DNA from 2 places in the Vibrio sp. A37 genome. Region 1 is predicted to be linked to the other one. Evidence: predicted binding sites of a transcription regulator. Region 1 holds the regulator's gene; the other holds the start of a gene.
What was found. Region 1 encodes CRP, which controls carbon source genes, mostly activating them, when cyclic AMP is high. Its sites were predicted from a motif close to TGTGANNNNNNTCACA; they were not measured.
Positions count from the first base shown of each region.

Region 2: the regulator CRP is predicted to act here: its motif matches at 6,350-6,365, upstream of udp (uridine phosphorylase).

Region 1 covers NZ_JBLNLI010000005.1:155,651-165,252, forward strand. The annotation lists gene ACM2FC_RS10840 (YheV family putative zinc ribbon protein) at 61-261, opposite strand; gene kefB (glutathione-regulated potassium-efflux system protein KefB) at 274-2,082, opposite strand; gene kefG (glutathione-regulated potassium-efflux system ancillary protein KefG) at 2,084-2,653, opposite strand; gene ACM2FC_RS10855 (ABC transporter ATP-binding protein) at 3,059-4,978, shown strand; gene ACM2FC_RS10860 (TIGR02444 family protein) at 4,978-5,451, shown strand; gene ACM2FC_RS10865 (YheU family protein) at 5,476-5,703, shown strand; gene ACM2FC_RS10870 (phosphoribulokinase) at 5,767-6,636, shown strand; gene crp (cAMP-activated global transcriptional regulator CRP) at 6,876-7,508, shown strand; gene ACM2FC_RS10880 (DUF1338 domain-containing protein) at 7,587-8,381, opposite strand; gene astD (succinylglutamate-semialdehyde dehydrogenase) at 8,394-9,602, opposite strand, start outside.
Region 2 covers NZ_JBLNLI010000012.1:69,432-79,033, forward strand. The annotation lists gene moaB (molybdenum cofactor biosynthesis protein B) at 1-331, shown strand, start outside; gene moaC (cyclic pyranopterin monophosphate synthase MoaC) at 335-814, shown strand; gene moaD (molybdopterin synthase sulfur carrier subunit) at 811-1,056, shown strand; gene moaE (molybdopterin synthase catalytic subunit MoaE) at 1,058-1,516, shown strand; gene ACM2FC_RS18180 (CBS domain-containing protein) at 1,825-2,241, shown strand; gene ACM2FC_RS18185 (MATE family efflux transporter) at 2,337-3,806, shown strand; gene ACM2FC_RS18190 (zinc/cadmium/mercury/lead-transporting ATPase) at 3,890-6,211, shown strand; gene udp (uridine phosphorylase) at 6,447-7,211, shown strand; gene ACM2FC_RS18200 (hypothetical protein) at 7,214-8,020, opposite strand; gene metG (methionine--tRNA ligase) at 8,286-9,602, opposite strand, start outside.

The sequences.
Region 1 (9,602 bases):
GCAAACCTCAAACGTAATATAATTACCGAATAATATGGGGATCAAATCCAAAAACTCAAATTATTCAGGTTTAAAAATTCCAATCATATCGCGTTTCGCATGTGTATTACCCTCTATTGACTGAGGTTTTCTCTGCTCAGAAAATCCACACTCTACACATTCAACATGCTCAATATTGTTTTCTACCCACCATCTTAAAGTATCAGTGCTATGACACTGTTGACAGCTTGCTCCTGCGATAAATCTCTTTTTGTTACTCAACAGACCTTGGCCTTACGTTTCATCTTTTTCCCAATAATGCGTCGACTGTTTGTCATTGTCCATTTCTCTATCAAAAATTTCTTCAAGCTCTTTGCGCGCTTCCATTGCTCTATGAACGAGTTGTTTATCATCCGTATGTTGAGGCAATAACTCTTGCAACATAGCATTATCGAGCTTCGCAAAGTGCGCTTCAGCTCTTTTGGCTTGATAAGGGTGCATTCCTAATTCGATGAGAGTCTGGCGACCTAAATCAAGTGCACCCAAGAACGTCTCTCTCGAGAAAGTCTCTATGCCGTTGCTTAACAATTGGTAGGCTTCAACCCGGCTCCTCGCTCTCGCTAAAATTTTCAGATTGGGGAAATAAGTCTGGCAGATACCGACTATCCTGATAATTTCATCGGGCGAGTCAGTACAAACTACGATCGCTTCCGCTTGTTCAGCTCCGGCTGAGCGCAACAAATCAACTTGAGTCGCGTCCCCATAAAACACTTTGTAGCCAAATTTTCTCAGCAAACGTATTTGACTCGCATCACTTTCTAGAACCGTCACTTTTATTTTATTGGCGTACATTAAGCGGCCAACAATTTGGCCGAATCGTCCAAAACCAGCGATGATAACTTTCGGCTCTTGATTAAAGACTTTATTTTCATCAAGGCTCTCATCGAGTGCATTTAGTTTCTTGGCAAACCACTTGTTTTGTGCCATCAGAAGCAATGGTGTCGTTACCATCGATAAACTGACCACTAGCAACAAGAAAGATGATTGCTCCGCATTGAGTAACCCTTCAGCCCCTGCTGCGGTAAAAATAACAAATGCGAACTCCCCACCTTGGCTTAAAATGGCAGCAACCCGGCTACGAGCTTTAGAACGGATGCCAGATACACGCCCTAACAGATAAATAATGACAGCTTTGACGAGTACTAGACCAATAACAGCAGCAAGAACCTTAAAAGGTAACAGCAAGAATAAACCTAAATTTACAGCCATCCCAATAGAGATGAAAAATAAACCCAGTAATAAGCCTTTGAAGGGTTCAATTGCGATTTCTAACTCATGACGATATTCGCTATCTGCTAAAAGAACCCCTGCCAGAAAAGTCCCCAATGCCATTGATATGCCTAGATGCTTCATGATGACAGCAATCCCTACCACGAGAAGTAGCGCGGTCATGGTGAAAAGCTCTCGAACCCCGGTCATCACAACATAACGGAATAAAGGCCTCAGCAAGAAGTGGCCACAAATAAACAAAACTGTTACGCCACCTAGCATCCAAGCCGCGTCATACCAATCACCCGCCGTGTTTCCTGCCAAAATCGGCAATAATGCCAGCATAGGAATAACTGCGATATCTTGAAATAATAAAACCGCGAACCCTGAGTGCCCTGTTGGTGTCCCGGCTAATTCTTGCTCTTCCATGACTTTAAGCGCAATTGCTGTCGACGAAAGGGCCAAACCCATACCAATGACCAAACTGGTCTGCCAGCTAAGACCCGCTAAGTTTGCAACACTTGATAGCAAGGCTGTAGTAATCACCACCTGAGCCCCGCCAAGACCTAAAATAGGCCCTCTTAACTGCCATAGCTTTCGTGGATTTAGCTCAAGGCCAATCAAAAATAAAAGCAACACCACACCAAACTCAGCAAAGTGCAATATGGCATCTACATCATCAATTAAACCAAATCCCCATGGACCAATTGCAACACCTGCCAATAGATAACCAAGGACTGAACCGAGTCCTAATCGCTGGGCAATTGGCACCATTACTACAGCAGCAGCAAGGAAAACGGCACAACTTTCTAGTATGTCGTTGTCTATGGTCATGTCAGCTTCCTTGTGTCACTTCTAGGCCAATAAGCCAAAGACGGTAATTTTCTGCGTGTTGATAACGTTCAGCATCACTTACGTTGCGAGACCAGTACAATACTAATGGTTCAATCCACTCCATCTTGCATAGTGCTGCCATCAACTCGAATGGTTGTAAAATTTCTTCTAATGGATATCTATTATAACCTTTAGAACCAAAAGCATCCTTATTACCACCTGTGGTAATCACACTTCGCCACACTTTTCCTTCTAAGGCTGTACTCTCCCCAAATGCAAAGCCCTTATTTAACACTCGGTCAAACCACTCTTTCAATAACGCTGGACAGGAATACATATAAAGAGGATGCTGAAAAACGATAACATCGTGATCCATCAAAAGGCGATGTTCTGTATTAACATCTATAAAAAAATCAGGATATTGAGCATACAAATCATGAACAGTTACATTCGCCAACCCTTGTATTTTCTTAATCATTGTATGGTTAGCGGTAGAACTTTCTGATTCTGGGTGAGCGTAGATCACCAAAACCTTAGGAGAAGTTGAAGGTACTACTGTAGATTTCGTCATTCGCCGTTTCGCTTTCCTTATCAGTTGAATGGCAATTGCCTTTTACGGGCTGAATCTGCATGTTTAACCCAAGCTTAAAATAATTTAGGTTATTTCGGCATATCTCCTTTAGAATCATACCTCATATTGCATAATGATCGACATTTATCATTAATCCCATAGGATCTGCTAGCCTTTTGTGATGATTTTTTCAGATGTTGGTCGCTTCTTTTATTCTAGAAAGCGATTGCCGAAGCATTCAATTCGAAGTTTTACTCCTTGTTGCAGGCGAATCACATAGAGTGCTAAGCTTCTTACTCTGCAGCGTAATTTAAAGCTTGGGATTCGAACAGATATTTCATCTCAAGAGATCTGCAGACTCTAATCTTCCCTCGAGACAACAGCAACAAGATCCCAGTTATTCTTATGATTACCTTTTCTGATATTCAACTTCTGCGCGGTGGCAAAGCTTTGCTCGATAACGCTTCAGCCACAATTCAACCTGGCAATAAAGTAGGGCTAGTAGGAAAAAATGGCTGTGGTAAGTCCACATTATTCGCTCTACTAAAAGACGAACTCACCATTGATGCTGGTTCGTTTAGCCAGCCTGCTCATTGGGAGCTTGCTTGGGTCGCTCAGGAAACGCCCGCTCTAGAGCGTAGTGCGATTGAATACGTCATCGACGGTGATCGAGAATATCGCGACCTAGAAAAAGAATTGGCCCAAGCAGAGCATGCAAATAACGGCACCTTAGCTGCTGAGCTTCATGGCAAGATTGAAACCATCGGTGGCTACACGATCAATGCCCGAGCTTCAGAGCTATTAAATGGTCTCGGTTTTAGCCAAGAGCAAATGAGCTGGAATCTCACCGACTTCTCGGGTGGCTGGAGAATGAGGTTGAACCTAGCTCAAGCCCTACTTTGTCGCTCAGACTTGTTACTGCTTGACGAACCCACCAACCACCTAGATTTAGATGCAGTTATGTGGCTTGAAAAGTGGCTACAAAATTACCCCGGAACCCTTATCCTAATTTCCCACGACCGGGACTTTCTCGATCCAATTGTGAATAGGATTATTCACATCGAAAACCAGCAACTGAACGAGTACACCGGCAACTACTCATCTTTTGAAGATCAAAGAGCGCAAAAGTTAGTGCTGCAGCAGGCCATGTACCAAAAGCAGCAAAAACAAATGGCGCACATGCAAAGCTATATCGATCGATTCCGCTACAAAGCGTCCAAAGCTCGTCAAGCACAAAGCCGAATCAAAGCTCTAGAGAAAATGGAAAAAGTGCTACCTGCACAATATGACAACCCATTCAGCTTTAACTTCAGAGAACCTTCTGCTCTGCCGAATCCAATTCTTCGCATGGAAGAGGTATCGGCTGGTTACGGTGATAAGCTCATCCTGAGCAAAATCCAGTTAAATTTAGTTCCGGGAAGTCGTATTGGTTTGCTTGGCCGAAATGGTGCAGGTAAATCAACCTTAATCAAATTGCTTTCTGGTGAGCTAAAAGCTCAAGGCGGTGAGTTCCATTATTCTCAAGGGGTTAAAATTGGTTACTTTGCTCAGCACCAACTAGAAACACTCCACCCTGAAGAGTCACCTTTGCAGCACATGATGCAAATCGCGCCAAGCCATACAGAACAACAACTTCGAGACTACTTAGGCAGCTTTGGCTTTATCGGCGACAAAGCGTTAGAAAAAGTCGCGCCTTTTTCGGGCGGAGAGAAAGCGCGTTTGGTATTGGCACTAATTGTTTGGCAAAAACCCAACTTGCTGCTTCTCGATGAACCGACCAACCATTTAGACCTCGACATGCGCCAAGCTCTAACTATGGCTTTACAAACGTTCGAAGGAGCGATGGTCATCGTCAGCCATGACCGCTTCTTATTACGTGCAACTACAGATGATCTGTACCTCGTTCACGACCAGCAAGTCGTCCCATTCAATGAGGATTTGACGGGGTACTATAAGTGGCTGACAGAGCAACAGAAACAAATAAAAAAAGACAGTCGCCCAGAAACGAATGACAACCAAGCAGCCAATAGTGCCGCTTCAAGAAAAGAGCAAAAACGTAAAGAGGCAGAATTCCGTAAACAGACTGCGCCAATTCGCAAAACGCTGACAAAACTAGAAAGTGAAATGGATAGATTGAACGATGCACTAAGCAATGCAGAACAACAATTATCGGACACTTCCCTGTATGAAGCAGAAAATAAAGCTAAACTTACACAAGTACTTGAGCTTCAAGCGAGCAGCAAGTCTCAACTGGAAGAGGTAGAAATTGAGTGGATGTCACTGCAAGAAAGCCTCGAGCAGATGGAACAGGAATTCAATCAGTAATGACTCGAAAACCAGCGCGCACCTCTTTAACATTAGAGCGTTTATGGCAATTCAGTTTGCAATACTATGGTGTGCGCCAGGTAAAAGAAGCCTGTCTTGAACTACAAAACCAATTTCGAGGCAATGTTAATTTATTGCTTTTGCTCAAATGGTTAGATGAACAACAAGTCACTTTTAAAGAAGAGGATTGGCACAAGGTTGAGGAGTGCTTAGGCCGCTCAGAAACTCTGTTAAATAGTTATCGAGAGTTGCGTCGTAAATACAAGCAGCATTTACCAGACACCTTGTATAGAGAGTCACTGCAATTCGAATTACAACTAGAAAAGCAGCAACAATCCGATCTAGTCGAATGCATCAACACAATCCCTCTCGTAACCAATCAGGGCGCTCCGCTTACTTTGCGTTACTGCCGCCAGTTAGGGGGAGAACGTTTATATTCAGCGTTTTCTGCTCCAGCATCCAGATATACCTAAGCATAAAATATAACAGGGGAAGATGTGATTATACCGTGGCAAAAAATTGAGCCTGAAACACTGCGCAACCTCATCAGAGAGTTTGTATTGCGTGAAGGGACTGACTATGGTGAAAAAGAGATATCATTAGAAGATAAAATTGACCAAGTTAAGTCTCAACTCGAATCAAATGAAGCTTGTGTTGTCTTCTCAGAGCTGCATGAGACTGTAGATATACAGCTACGCAACACTTTTCAACATGATATTTCATAGCCCATTCACTTCCTGTTATAGTCAAGTGCAAACAGGTGAGTACGATTTAAGACAAGGTCCGTCATGTCAGCAAAACATCCGATAATAGCCGTCACTGGTTCCTCCGGTGCGGGAACAACTACGACTTCAGAAGCTTTCAGAAAAATGTTTAACATGATGAAAGTAAAGCCGGCTTGGGTTGAAGGGGACAGCTTTCATAAGTTTACTCGCCCAGAAATGGACGTCGAAATTAGGAAAGCCAGAGAACAAGGTCGTCACATCAGCTATTTTGGCCCTCAAGCCAATGATTTCCCCGCGTTAGAAGAATTCTTCAAGAAATTTGGTAATGAAGGTGTCGGAAAGGTTCGTCGATATCTGCACACCTTTGATGAAGCGGTTCCATACAATCAAATGCCAGGTACGTTTACGCCTTGGCAAGAGTTACCTGAAAACTCAGACGTACTTTTCTACGAAGGCTTACACGGTGGCGTCGTTGATGACGATGTCAATGTTGCCCAACACGTTGACCTACTTATTGGCATGGTCCCCATTGTAAACTTAGAATGGATTCAGAAATTTGTTCGTGATACTCGAGATAGAGGCCACTCCAGAGAAGCGGTCATGGACTCGATTGTTCGCTCAATGGATGACTATCTCAACTTCATTACACCACAATTTTCTCGAACTCATATCAATTTTCAGCGTGTCCCGACCGTCGATACTTCCAACCCACTCAACGCAAAGGGTATTCCTAGCCTAGACGAAAGCTTTGTGGTGATTCGCTTGCGTGGTATCAAGAACGTCGACTTTCCATACCTCCTAGCTATGATTGATGGTTCATTCATGTCTCGTCATAATACCCTTGTGGTACCTGGAGGTAAGATGAGTTTTGCCATGGAACTGATCGTCAGACCAATACTTCAACAACTGATCGAGACGGGCAAGATTGGTTAAAAATTAGACACCAGTCGTGTTTAGTTTTCATACCGTGATCCTATGCACACTTTTGCGCTTAAAATGGGGCCATCTACCCCATTAAAGTCAAGAAATCGAGCTCGAAAAAGGATACTATTTGAATGCGAGACACAAGATAGCTTGCAGCATAAGGAAAGAGTTCTTATCCTAATAAACCCATTGGGCTTAGCTAAAATACGGAAAGCAGCAAGCGTCCCCTGCAGAGGAAGTGAGATATTATGGTTCTAGGTAAACCTCAAACTGATCCAACGTTAGAATGGTTTCTTTCACATTGTCATATTCACAAGTACCCTTCAAAAAGCACGTTAATTCATGCGGGCGAGAAGGCGGAAACTTTATATTACATTGTTAAAGGTTCTGTAGCGGTTCTGATCAAAGACGAAGAAGGTAAGGAAATGATCCTTTCTTACCTAAATCAAGGCGATTTCATCGGTGAGCTCGGTCTATTTGAAGAGGATCAAGAGCGCACAGCATGGGTTAGAGCTAAGTCTCCTTGTGAGGTAGCAGAAATTTCGTTTAAGAAATTCCGCCAGCTAATCCAAGTTAACCCAGACATCCTGATGAGACTGTCTTCACAGATTGCAAGCCGTCTAAAAGTAACCAGTCAGAAAGTGGGCGATTTAGCCTTCCTAGACGTTACTGGACGTATTGCTCAAACGTTATTGAATCTTGCGAAACAACCAGACGCAATGACTCACCCTGACGGTATGCAAATCAAGATCACTCGCCAAGAGATCGGCCAAATAGTAGGTTGTTCTCGTGAAACGGTAGGTCGTATCTTGAAGATGCTCGAAGAGCAGAATCTAATTTCTGCACACGGTAAAACTATTGTGGTTTACGGTACTCGATAAGCATCGAACAACACCCTACGAAAAAACAGGCCACCTAAATCGGTGGCCGTTTTATTTCTGTCACTTTTTAGTGTGGTATTACTTTGAGTCCGTACTTTCAAAAATCTTATCTGCTGAAGCGGCAACAAAGCCTGGGTATAACTCACCACTTGCCATTGAGTAGCGTTTAGCAAATTCATAAAAGCCGCCCGGAATAGACTGAGCACCATCACTGAAGACTACATCGACTTTATCTGCCATTGTTGATGACTGCTCTAGCAACACTTCAGGGGAACCTTTCACTTCACCACCAGAGGTATTGATCCTAAAGCCAGCATCTCGCAAATAGTCATTGACGCCTTGCACCTCAGAAAATCGATTCAGTTGATTAACACTAACGGTAAAATGATTCGCACCATATCCATGCGCTGCGAGCCAAGCCGCATACTCACTTTCCTTAGCTAAAATCAGATAGTCTTGGTAACTGACTTGCCAAGGCCTTCCTGAATAAATGAAGTCATCAGCACCCACCACTTGTGAGGTCACTTGAGAAATCAGCGTTTTGACGATGCTTTGCACCTGAGGGGAAAATTTTTCAACTTCCAACTCACTAATGAACACTTTAGGCTGGGTCGAATCTGGATGCTCATAATGCTTAGCGACTAAGTGCTTACTTTCAAACACATAATCACCACACTCTTTGTAGCCAAGATCGATAAAGTGTTTTGCTAGCGCATCAAGACCAACCGGCGCTAAGTTAAATGTTCGCAAAGCAATGTGATCATTGATCAACGCTTCATCTTCTTGCAAAAGATCATGAACTTGATGGGCTGAAGGACACAACCTTTGGATGTAATCATTCCAGATTAACTGGAAAAATAATGCAGGCGTCATGACGTCTCCTTTTTACAATTTGATTCCTGGGCTTAGCGTATCTGGAAGCACTGTTGACTGCCCTTCCATTGAAGCCATAGGGTAAGCACAATAATCCGCTGCGTAGTACGCACTTGGCCTTAAATTACCCGACGCACCAGGTCCACCAAACGGAGCGTCACCACTTGCACCTGTCAGCTGCCTATTGCGATTCACGATACCCGCACGGATATGATCAACAAAATACTCCCACTCAGAATCTTTAGTAGACACTAAACCTGCGGACAAGCCATAGCGTGTGTCATTGGCTAGCTCTACCGCCTCTTGGAGCGTGCTGTATCTAACGACTTGGAGCAGCGGCCCAAAATACTCTTCATCAGGAAGTTCTTGAATAGCGCTTACATCAATAATTCCCGGTGTCACAAATGCAGCCTCACCCGCTTTCGCTTCGAGCAAACTTTGCCCTCCAAGAGATTGAAGGTTCTTTTGTGCATTCAAAATAAACTCAGCCGCTTGCATTGAGATCTGTGGCCCCATAAATGGTGCTGGCTCTGCAAACGGTTCACCCACTTGTATATTTTTTGTTGCTTCAACTAAACGAGACAGCAGCTGGTCACCTTTATCTCCTTTCGGAACGTAAAGACGCCTAGCGCAAGTACAACGTTGACCAGCACTAATAAATGCAGATTGGATAATGGTGTAAACCGTTGCATCAAGCTCACCAAACAGCTCGGATATCACCATTGGGTTATTGCCACCCATTTCCAATGCCAGCATTTTACCTGGTTGGCCTGCGAATTGGCGATGGAGGATGTGTCCCGTATTTGCGCTGCCCGTAAACAGCACACCGTCAATACCCCTTGCTTCGGCTAGAGCAATCCCTGTCTCTTTTGCACCCTGAACTAAGTTAATCACGCCATCGGGCAAACCAGCTTGTTGCCACAACTTCATAGCAAACTCACCAATCCAAGGTGTCAACTCAGATGGTTTGAATACGACTGTGTTACCTGCAAGAAGCGCAGGAACAATGTGCCCATTCGGTAGGTGACCCGGGAAGTTATAAGGACCAAATACTGCCATGACACCTAGTGGACGATGGCGCAATACAATCTGATTGCCAGCCGCTTCTCGTGTCACTTCACCAGTACGGTCATGATAAGCACGGATAGAAATCGCTATCTTTCCTGCCATTGCGGCAGCTTCTGTGCGTGTTTCCCACAGCGGCTTTCCCGTCTCTTGGGC
Region 2 (9,602 bases), on a different contig from region 1:
TGATGAAAATGTTCAAGCGGTTCTAATCACAGGTGGAACTGGGTTTACATCTCGTGACAGCACTCCAGAAGCCATCACGCCACTATTTGATAAACATGTAGAAGGATTTGGTGAGTTATTCCGCGCAGTTTCTTATGAAGAAATCGGCACATCAACCATCCAATCACGTGCAGTTGCGGGTTTCGCGAATAATACCGTTATTTTCGCAATGCCGGGTTCAACTGGTGCATGCCGCACAGCTTGGACAAAAATAATTAAGCAGCAGTTGGATGCGACCAATCGTCCATGTAACTTCATGCCACATCTTTCTGCCGAATTTTGTCAGGGCTAACTAATGAGTAAACTTTCCCACATCAATACTTCAGGTGAGGCGAATATGGTTGACGTTTCCGCGAAAGCGGAAACGGTTCGAGAAGCTCGCGCAGAAGCTTTCGTAGAAATGTCTACCGAGACACTGCAATTGATTGTTTCAGGGAATCATCACAAAGGTGATGTGTTTGCTACAGCGAGAATCGCAGGCATTCAAGCTGCTAAGAAAACGTGGGACCTCATACCACTTTGTCATCCCTTGTTACTTTCAAAAGTAGAGGTTCACCTCGAGGCCATAGAAAGTGAAAATCGTGTTCGTATTGAATCGGTTTGCAGACTCTCTGGTAAAACTGGAGTCGAGATGGAAGCGTTAACTGCTGCTTCAGTCGCAGCACTAACAATTTACGATATGTGTAAAGCAGTGCAAAAGGATATGGTGATAAGCTCAACTCGGCTTTTGGAAAAATCTGGCGGAAAGTCAGGTCATTTCAAGGTACAAGAATGATAAAAGTACTTTTTTTTGCTCAAACTCGAGAACTCATAGGTCAGGATTCTCTCGAACTGGAATCTAACTTTGCTACGGTAGAAGAGTTGCGCAATTACCTCGCAAGTCAACCAGGTAAGTGGGCGCTTGCTCTGGAACAAGGTAAGTTACTCGCAGCCGTCAATCAGGTGATTGTCTCTTTCGATAACCCTGTTGTTGATGGAGATGAAGTCGCATTTTTCCCTCCGGTTACTGGTGGTTAATATGGCAATAAATATTTCTGTTCAACTTGAACCATTTTCGATCAGTGATGAATATCAGAGGCTTTCCGCCGATCCTTCTGCAGGATCTGTCGTGACATTTATTGGTAAAGTTCGAGATATGAATTTAGGTGATGATGTAAAAGGTCTTCGCTTAGAACATTACCCTGGAATGACAGAGCAATCTTTGCTTGAAATTTGCCAGCAAGCGGATGAACGTTGGCCGCTTTCAGAAATTACCGTTATACACCGTGTCGGTGATTTAGACGTGGGTGAGGAAATCGTTTTTGTGGGTGTTGCCAGTGCTCATCGAGGTGCTTCGTTCGAGTCATGCGAATTCATTATGGACTACTTGAAGACCAAAGCGCCGTTTTGGAAAAAAGAACGGACGAATGATTCTGAGCGGTGGATTGAATCACGTGATTCCGACTTAGAAGCTGCAAATCGCTGGAAGAAAAGTTAGTTCCTCCAAATACCAATTCCATCAATTATTTAATCATTGTTCAGCGTAATATTCTGATCACTTAATTAATGGCATTGGTATAATCGACAGATTTGAAATTAGGGAGTGCCCTAATTTCATGAATTCCTTCTTTAAAATCTCCATTACCCCTCCTCTTTTTACTGAAAAGCTTATTAGTGTGTCTCCCGTAAAATTTGATAGGCATCACCTATTAGTAAAATTAGTGAAATCCATTTAGTAAATTCAAGAAATTAAACAACAATTAAGGTATAGCTATTTTGTGTTTTCGCGTATTTAGGAGATGAGGGATGGAATCACTCAAAGTTAAAGATTATATGACGACGAAAGCCGTCACGTTTAAAGCTGAAATGTCGTTAAGTGCTGCCTTAGAAAAAGTGATGAAATCTCCTCATATGGGCGGACCTGTAATCAATGATAGGGAAGAGGTTATTGGTTTTCTCTCTGAACAAGACTTGTTGGAAAAACTCGTTAAGGTCAGTTATTTCTGTCAAGACACTCACATTGTCGGGGACTGCATGCATGGTGAAGTGCTGTCAGTTTCGCCTGACACTAGCATTATCGAATTGGCGGATAAAATGAAGGTAGGTAAGCCGAAAGCCTATCCGGTTGTTGATGGTGGAAAATTAGTTGGAATTATCACTCGTTCTGATGTATTAAAAGCTATCGGTAAAAATCTCAATGATTGTTTCCAGCACCCAGTTTAACTTTATAGCTGCTCTGTCTGAGTAAAAGAGCCGCTCTAAACTGCTGTTCACGATTGAGGCGCTGATTGCGCCTTTTCTTTTTTTTGGGGAATTCTATGTCGAATCATCACGCCAAATTTGTCGAAGGTTCGACAATGAAGCATATTTTGGTAATGACTGGAGCAGGCTCAGTTGGGCTGATGGGGCTATTTGTCGTCGACTTACTGGATATGCTGTTTATCAGTATGTTGGGACAAGTAGAGCTTGCAGCTGCGATAGGATTCGCTGGCACTTTAGTCTTTTTCTCTACCTCTATTTCAATCGGCACTTCTATTGCCATGGGGGCTTTGGTATCGAAAGCCATAGGTGCTAAACAGCGCCAAAAAGCGAGAGAGTTGGGTACTAGTGTGGTAATGACCGCATTCATTATTAGCTCTATCGTTAGCGTAATCATGTTTTTGTATATCCCCGAATTGCTACATGCAATAGGTGCACAAGGGCTTGCGGCTGAGCGAGCGGCAGATTATTTGCGAATTTTAATCCCATCTGGTCCAATACTTTCCCTTGCTATGTCCTGTGGCGCTGGCTTGCGGGCTGCAGGAGATGCCAAACGGTCAATGTGGTCGAAATTATATGGCGGCATTGTTAATGCTGCGCTTGATCCAATTTTTATCTTTGCGTTTGGTTGGAACGTTGAAGGAGCTGCGATAGCTTCGGTTATTGCTCGGTTCACTGTGCTGTTTTTCTCGATATACCCGTTGATAAAAGTGTATGACTTATTGGCTATGCCTTCTGTGACAAGATGGTTTAACCACCTAAAGTCGATCTGTAGTATTGCTGTACCAGCCATTATTACCAATACGGCTACACCAATTGGAAATGCAATCATTACGGCATTTATCGCTAAATTTGGTGAGGACTATGTTGCAGGGTATGCAGTGATTGGTCGTGTTGTGCCCGTGACATTTTGTATCGTATTTGCGCTGTCTGGTGCTATTGGACCGATTATTGGTCAGAACTTTGGTGCTGAGCGCTTTGATAGAATCAGAGATATTCTTAAAAACTCGATTGTTGTTACCATTTCTTACGTGCTTGTCGTTTGCATCATTCTTTACTTTGCTCAAGGGCTGATAATCGAGGCATTTAAGCTAACAGGTGACGCAGCGGTCATCGTCGCAACGTTTTGCACTTACATTGCGATCAGTTATATCTTTAATGGCACATTGTTTGTTGCCAATGCGTCATTTAATAACTTAGGCAAACCACTTTACTCGACGGCACTCAACCTTGGCAAAGCGACGATCGGTACTTATCCATTTGTTTATATTGGTGCTCATCTATCCGGGGCCGTCGGTGTTTTGTATGGTAGTGCTATTGGAACACTCGTTTTTGGCTCACTGGCGATTGTTGTGCTAAGACGTCACATTACGCATTTAATGCAAGGTGAAGAACTTGCGGTGGCGGTGGACGATCCGTCTATCAAGTGTGTCAATACTCAACCTTTTTGTTCTCACGATGCGATGTTGATTGAAGAGGTGAGTGCTGCGACTAAGAACAGTGAAGATGAATACTCTCGCAAAACTTAGATATTAACTTTAAAATTTTCTCTTGACCTTGGAGTATGCTCCAAGGTTTAAACTTAGTGTACATTCAATGAAGGAGACAGAATATGTGCACTAAACATCAAGCTTGTCGCGTAAGCAAACAAATATTTAATCCAGGTTTTAATGCAGCGTGTTCCTCGCCAAAATTAACGTCCATTCAGATTGAAGGTGTGACAGCATTAGATTCGTGCTGTGGTAGCAGTTCGTGTTCCAGTTCTAGCGACGAATCGTTAGAAGAAGAAGGTGAACGGCGAAAGGCTGAAGGTCGCTATGTAACAAAAAGTTGGCTTGTAGCAGGAATGGACTGCCCATCTTGTGCAAGTAAAATAGAAACAGCAGTCTCCAATGTCGACGGGGTACTAGAGACGAAAGTGCTCTTTGCTACCGAAAAATTAGTAGTAAAAATCGAAGACGATTCAGTCGTCGATAAAGTAAAAACGATAGTCAAAAAAACGGGTTTTACACTAAAAGAGAGTGCAAATTCTACCTCTCAATCAAAACAAACATCAGGCAAGCTACAATTCCTCAAAGAAAACTTCCATGTTATCTCTGTTGCTCTCGCTGTTGGTATTGCTGCATCTCTCAATCCATTTTACCCGTTAGTGAGTGAGTGGATATTCATTTTTACCTGCATCATTGGCCTTTATCCAATTGCTACAAAAGCGATAAGGCTTGCAATGTCTGGTACTCCGTTTGCTATTGAAACATTAATGAGCGTAGCGGCTCTTGGTGCTTTATATCTAGGTGAAACAACGGAAGCCGCAATGGTGTTGCTGCTCTTTTTGATTGGTGAACGGCTAGAGGCCTTTGCAGCATCTAGAGCAAGAAGTGGCGTTCAAGCGTTAATGAAACTTGTCCCTGAAAATGCGATAAAAATCGTCGATGGAGAAAGGGTAGAAGTGGCGGCGAGTGAACTTAAACCGGGAGATGTTATTGAGGTTGCTCCGGGAGCAAGGTTACCAGCAGATGGTAAGTTGATTGACGCTGCTGCCAGTTTTGATGAAAGTGCATTAACTGGAGAATCCATCCCTGTTGAGCGTTATCGAGATGAAGCAGTTATGGCTGGCTCGGTTGTCGTGGATAAGGTGGTGAGATTCGCTATTACTTCAGAGCAAGGTGAAAATGCAATCGATAGAATTTTACACCTTATTGAACAGGCTGAATCTAGAAAAGCACCACTTGAAAGGTTTCTCGATAAGTTTAGCCGCTGGTATACACCAGCAATGATGTTAGTCGCATTGGCTGTCGTAATAGTGCCGCCGTTGTTCTTTGCACAACCTTGGGATACTTGGGTGTATCGTGGTCTTGCTATGTTACTCATTGCTTGCCCTTGTGCTTTGGTTATTTCGACACCTGCTGCCATTACATCTGGGCTTGCCGCAGCAGCGCGTCGTGGAGCGCTCATCAAAGGTGGAGCCGCACTTGAGCAGCTGGGTAAAGTTGAAACGATTGCTTTTGATAAAACGGGTACGTTGACTAAAGGCAAACCCGACGTAACTGATGTTTTGCCATACTCGGGTCTTAGCGAACATGAGTTGTTGGTAGCGGCTGCGGCGATTGAAGTCGGGTCGAGCCATCCACTAGCGGTTTCATTGGTAAAAAGAGCGGAAAGCTTAGACATTACATTGCCTGAAGCAGTAGATAAACAGGCATTAATCGGTAGTGGAGTCACGGGTATTGTCGATGGCATTCGATATAGTGCTATCGCACCAAGCAAGGTTAATATCCAACTGGATAGTGACATCGAGTCACAAGTACAACGCCTTGAAAGTAATGGTAAAACGGTTGTCGTGGTGATTAAAGATGAACGGCAAGTCGTTGGAATTATTGCTTGGCAAGACACACTGAGAGAAGACTCTGAGCAAGCCGTGCGTCAACTAAAAGCACTGGGTATCAATTCAATTATGCTTACGGGAGATAACCCAAGAAGTGCTGCCGCAATGAGCGCCCAAATTGGTATCGATTATAAAGCAAGCTTGTTGCCCCAAGACAAAGTCGATTATGTGGAACAAATGTCTCGTGAACACCACGTAGCGATGGTGGGTGATGGTATCAATGACGCGCCAGCGATGAAGGCAGCGAGTATTGGTATCGCTATGGGAGGAGGGACAGACGTTGCTCTTGAAACGGCAGACTCTGCAATTACCCATAATCGCTTGGTTGAGCTTGCGAATATGATTGAGTTGTCTCGCTCCACTCTGGCTAATGTTAAGCAGAATATTACTTTGGCCGTTGGTACGAAGGCAATATTTTTAGTCACTAGCTTGTTAGGGGTGACAGGGCTTTGGGCAGCAGTACTTGCCGATAGCGGTGCAACTGCTTTGGTTACTCTAAATGCGTTGAGACTATTGAGTTATAAGCCGAAGTTAGCTAAAAAGTCTAAGTAATCGTTAGGCACTCAAGCCCACTTTGAATAAGCGCTCACATTTAATGTGAGCGCTTTTGCTATAGGTACTTGTTGAATATTACTAAATGTGATGCAAACCGATTAACTATGCAATTTCCATTATTTGATTACCACTATATGTGTTTTTTATCACATAAATTAGAGTAGTTAATCTATAAATTATCCGTCTAAACTATGAATCAATACAAAGGCAACAAGCCAAGCAAGGAGCTCATATGTCCGAAGCGGTGTTTCATTTAGGTATCACACAACCAGATTTAAAGGGTGCGACGTTAGCGATTATCCCGGGCGATCCAGCTAGGGTTAAGAAAATTGCAGAGCTGTTGGAAAACCCTGTGTTTCTAACTAGCCATAGAGAGTACACCTTATATTTGGGTGAATTGAACGGTCATTCGGTAGTTGTGTGTTCTACTGGTATTGGTGGACCTTCTACTTCTATTGCAGTTGAAGAGTTGGCTCAGTTAGGAGTGACTAACTTCCTGCGCGTTGGAACTACGGGGGCTATTCAACCTCATGTAAATGTAGGTGACATCATTGTTACCACAGGCTCGGTTCGTTTAGATGGAGCAAGCCAACACTTCGCGCCGTTAGAGTTTCCAGCTGTACCAGATTTTGACATTGTACTGGCTATGCGCGAAGCAGCAATAGAGTCTGGCAGCTCAGTGCACATGGGTGTAACCGCATCAAGCGATACATTTTATCCAGGGCAAGAGAGATACGATACGTTTTCAGGTCGGGTAGTTAAACGCTTCCAAGGCTCGATGAAAGAGTGGCAAGAGATGGGCGTGCTCAATTTTGAAATGGAGTCTGCTACTTTGCTGACTATGTGTGCAAGTTCGGGTCTAAAGGCTGGTTGTGTCGCGGGTGTGTTGGTAAATCGCACGCAAAAAGAGATACCAGATCAAGAGACTTTGAAATCTACGGAAGTACGGACAATTCAGGTCGTCGTGGATGCTGCACGTAAGATGCTAACGTCATAATGTTATGCGAAACTCACCTTTGGCAATGGTGCGTAAAGTTGCTCTGTAAGGTCTGATAATATTTGGTCATATACCCTAGCAATATTAAGAGAGATATCCGAAGTTAGCTGATATAGGCAGTCGATATCTCTCTCATAATTTGGGTTACTAACGAGCTCTTCTAAAGTTCTTAACGCTTTACCGCAGGCCGGAGAAGTCAGTGTCAGCGGCGAGATAATTGAAAGCAGATTTATTTTTCGACGCATTTTGGTGCAGTAATACTTAGAGCGCTCATAACCTTCAACACTATGTATATCTTGTAGGGAAATTCTTAGCTGAGTCAGAACTTCCATTGAGTCTGCTACCTGTTGCCAGTTTTGGTGATATTCAACACTCAAGTCTTCTCTTCCCGCTTCAACTAGCCATGTAATAACAATTTCATCGATAAGAAATAAGCAGTGGCGAATCGTCTTTCCATGGATCATTTGATTCCGCGCTACCGATCGATCTTGCCACTCTCTCGATAAGGCTCGCAACATAAGCTGGAACACTCGATAAGTTGATTTACTTTCAAATGGAGAGAGAGCGATTAATTGGTTGGACTTTTCTTCAAGTTGTGCGGTGATATCGAGTACTTTGCTATTGGTATTTTCATTTAACACTATATTGCAGTGAGTGTAGCTACGAGATTTACGGATTAGAAGTAGAATTTCGCGCAAGATAACGACGACGTCGTACTTGCGTGTGAATGTTGTTTCCCTTTGCTTTGAAAGAAACATTAGGGAGAGTAAAACGCAGCACGATACTAAGATCGAGATAAGTATGAACATGGGCTCTCCTCCTCCAGTGATTGAAATGTCCTTGGCCAATATGACATTTCGAAGCATTTCATTTCGTTGAAGCAGATAACATGCCAAGGGTAAAGTCATTTAAAATCAATCAATTATAAATGTTGCTTTATGAGGAGTGTATCAAGTTGGTGCAATTTGCCCTAGAAAGAAAATCCCCAGCTTGAAAGCTGGGGATTTGAATAAAACCAATGCCAGCAACTAATTGATCAAAAATTGCTGTAATAGGTATAAGTGTTAAGAGAGATCACATGACGCGCATTCCAGGTTGAGCGCCTTCATGCGGTTCGAGGATCCAAAGATCGCTACCACCAGGACCTGCTGCCAGAATCATGCCTTCAGACATACCAAACTTCATCTTGCGAGGTTTTAGGTTGGCAACCATCACTGTCAATTTGCCTTCTAGCTCTTCAGGCTTGTAAGCAGATTTAATACCTGAGAATACTTGACGGGTTTCACCACCAATATCCAATTGGAATTTAAGCAGTTTGTTTGCCTTTGGCACTTCTTCACAAGAGATGATTTTTGCAATGCGCATGTCTACTTTAGCAAAGGCGTCAAACTCAATCTCTTCCGCAATTGGGTCTTTGCTCAGTTCAGTTTCGTTTTGAGTCGCTTCCGCTTTTTCTTTTGCTGCCACCTCAGCTGCCGCATCTTCTTTTGATGCTTCAACCATAGCATCAACTTTTTTCGGGTCGATACGGTTAAACAGGGCCTTGAACTTGGTAATTGTATGGTCAGTTAACGGTGACTGCATACCTTGCCAAGTGAGTTCTTCATTTAAGAAAGACTCTGAGCGAGCAGCCAGTTCAGGCATCACAGGTTTTAGGTATGTCATCAGAACGCGGAACAGGTTAATACCTACAGAGCAGATATCTTGTAGCTCTTGATCTTTGCCTTCTTCTTTCGCAACAACCCAAGGCGCTTTCTCATCAACGTATTGGTTTGCTTTGTCTGCTAGTGCTGTAATTTCACGAATTGCTCGGCCGAACTCACGAGTCTCATAAAGCTCAGCGATACGGTCAGCTGCTGCAACGAACTCATTGTATAGTTCTGGCTCAGCGAAATTCGCAGATAATTTGCCTTCAAATCGTTTGCTGATAAATCCAGCATTGCGTGAAGCAAGGTTAACAATTTTGTTTACTACGTCTGCATTAACACGTTGAGTGAAGTCTTCAAGGTTAAGATCTAAATCGTCGATGCGGCTATTTAGTTTCGCAGCGTAGTAGTAGCGGAGACATTCTGGGTCGAGGTGGTCTAAGTATGTACTTGCTTTGATAAACGTGCCTTTAGATTTAGACATCTTAGCGCCATTTACCGTGACATAGCCGTGTACGAAGACGTTATTTGGTTTGCGGAAACCAGAGCCTTCCAACATTGCAGGCCAGAAAAGGCTGTGGAAGTAAACAATGTCTTTACCGATGAAGTGATAAAGCTCCGTTTGGCTATCCTTGTTCCAGTACTCATCAAAATCAAGATCATCGCGTTTGTCACATAGATTTTTAAATGAACCCATGTAGCCGATAGGTGCGTCTAGCCAAACATAGAAAAACTTGTCTTTTTC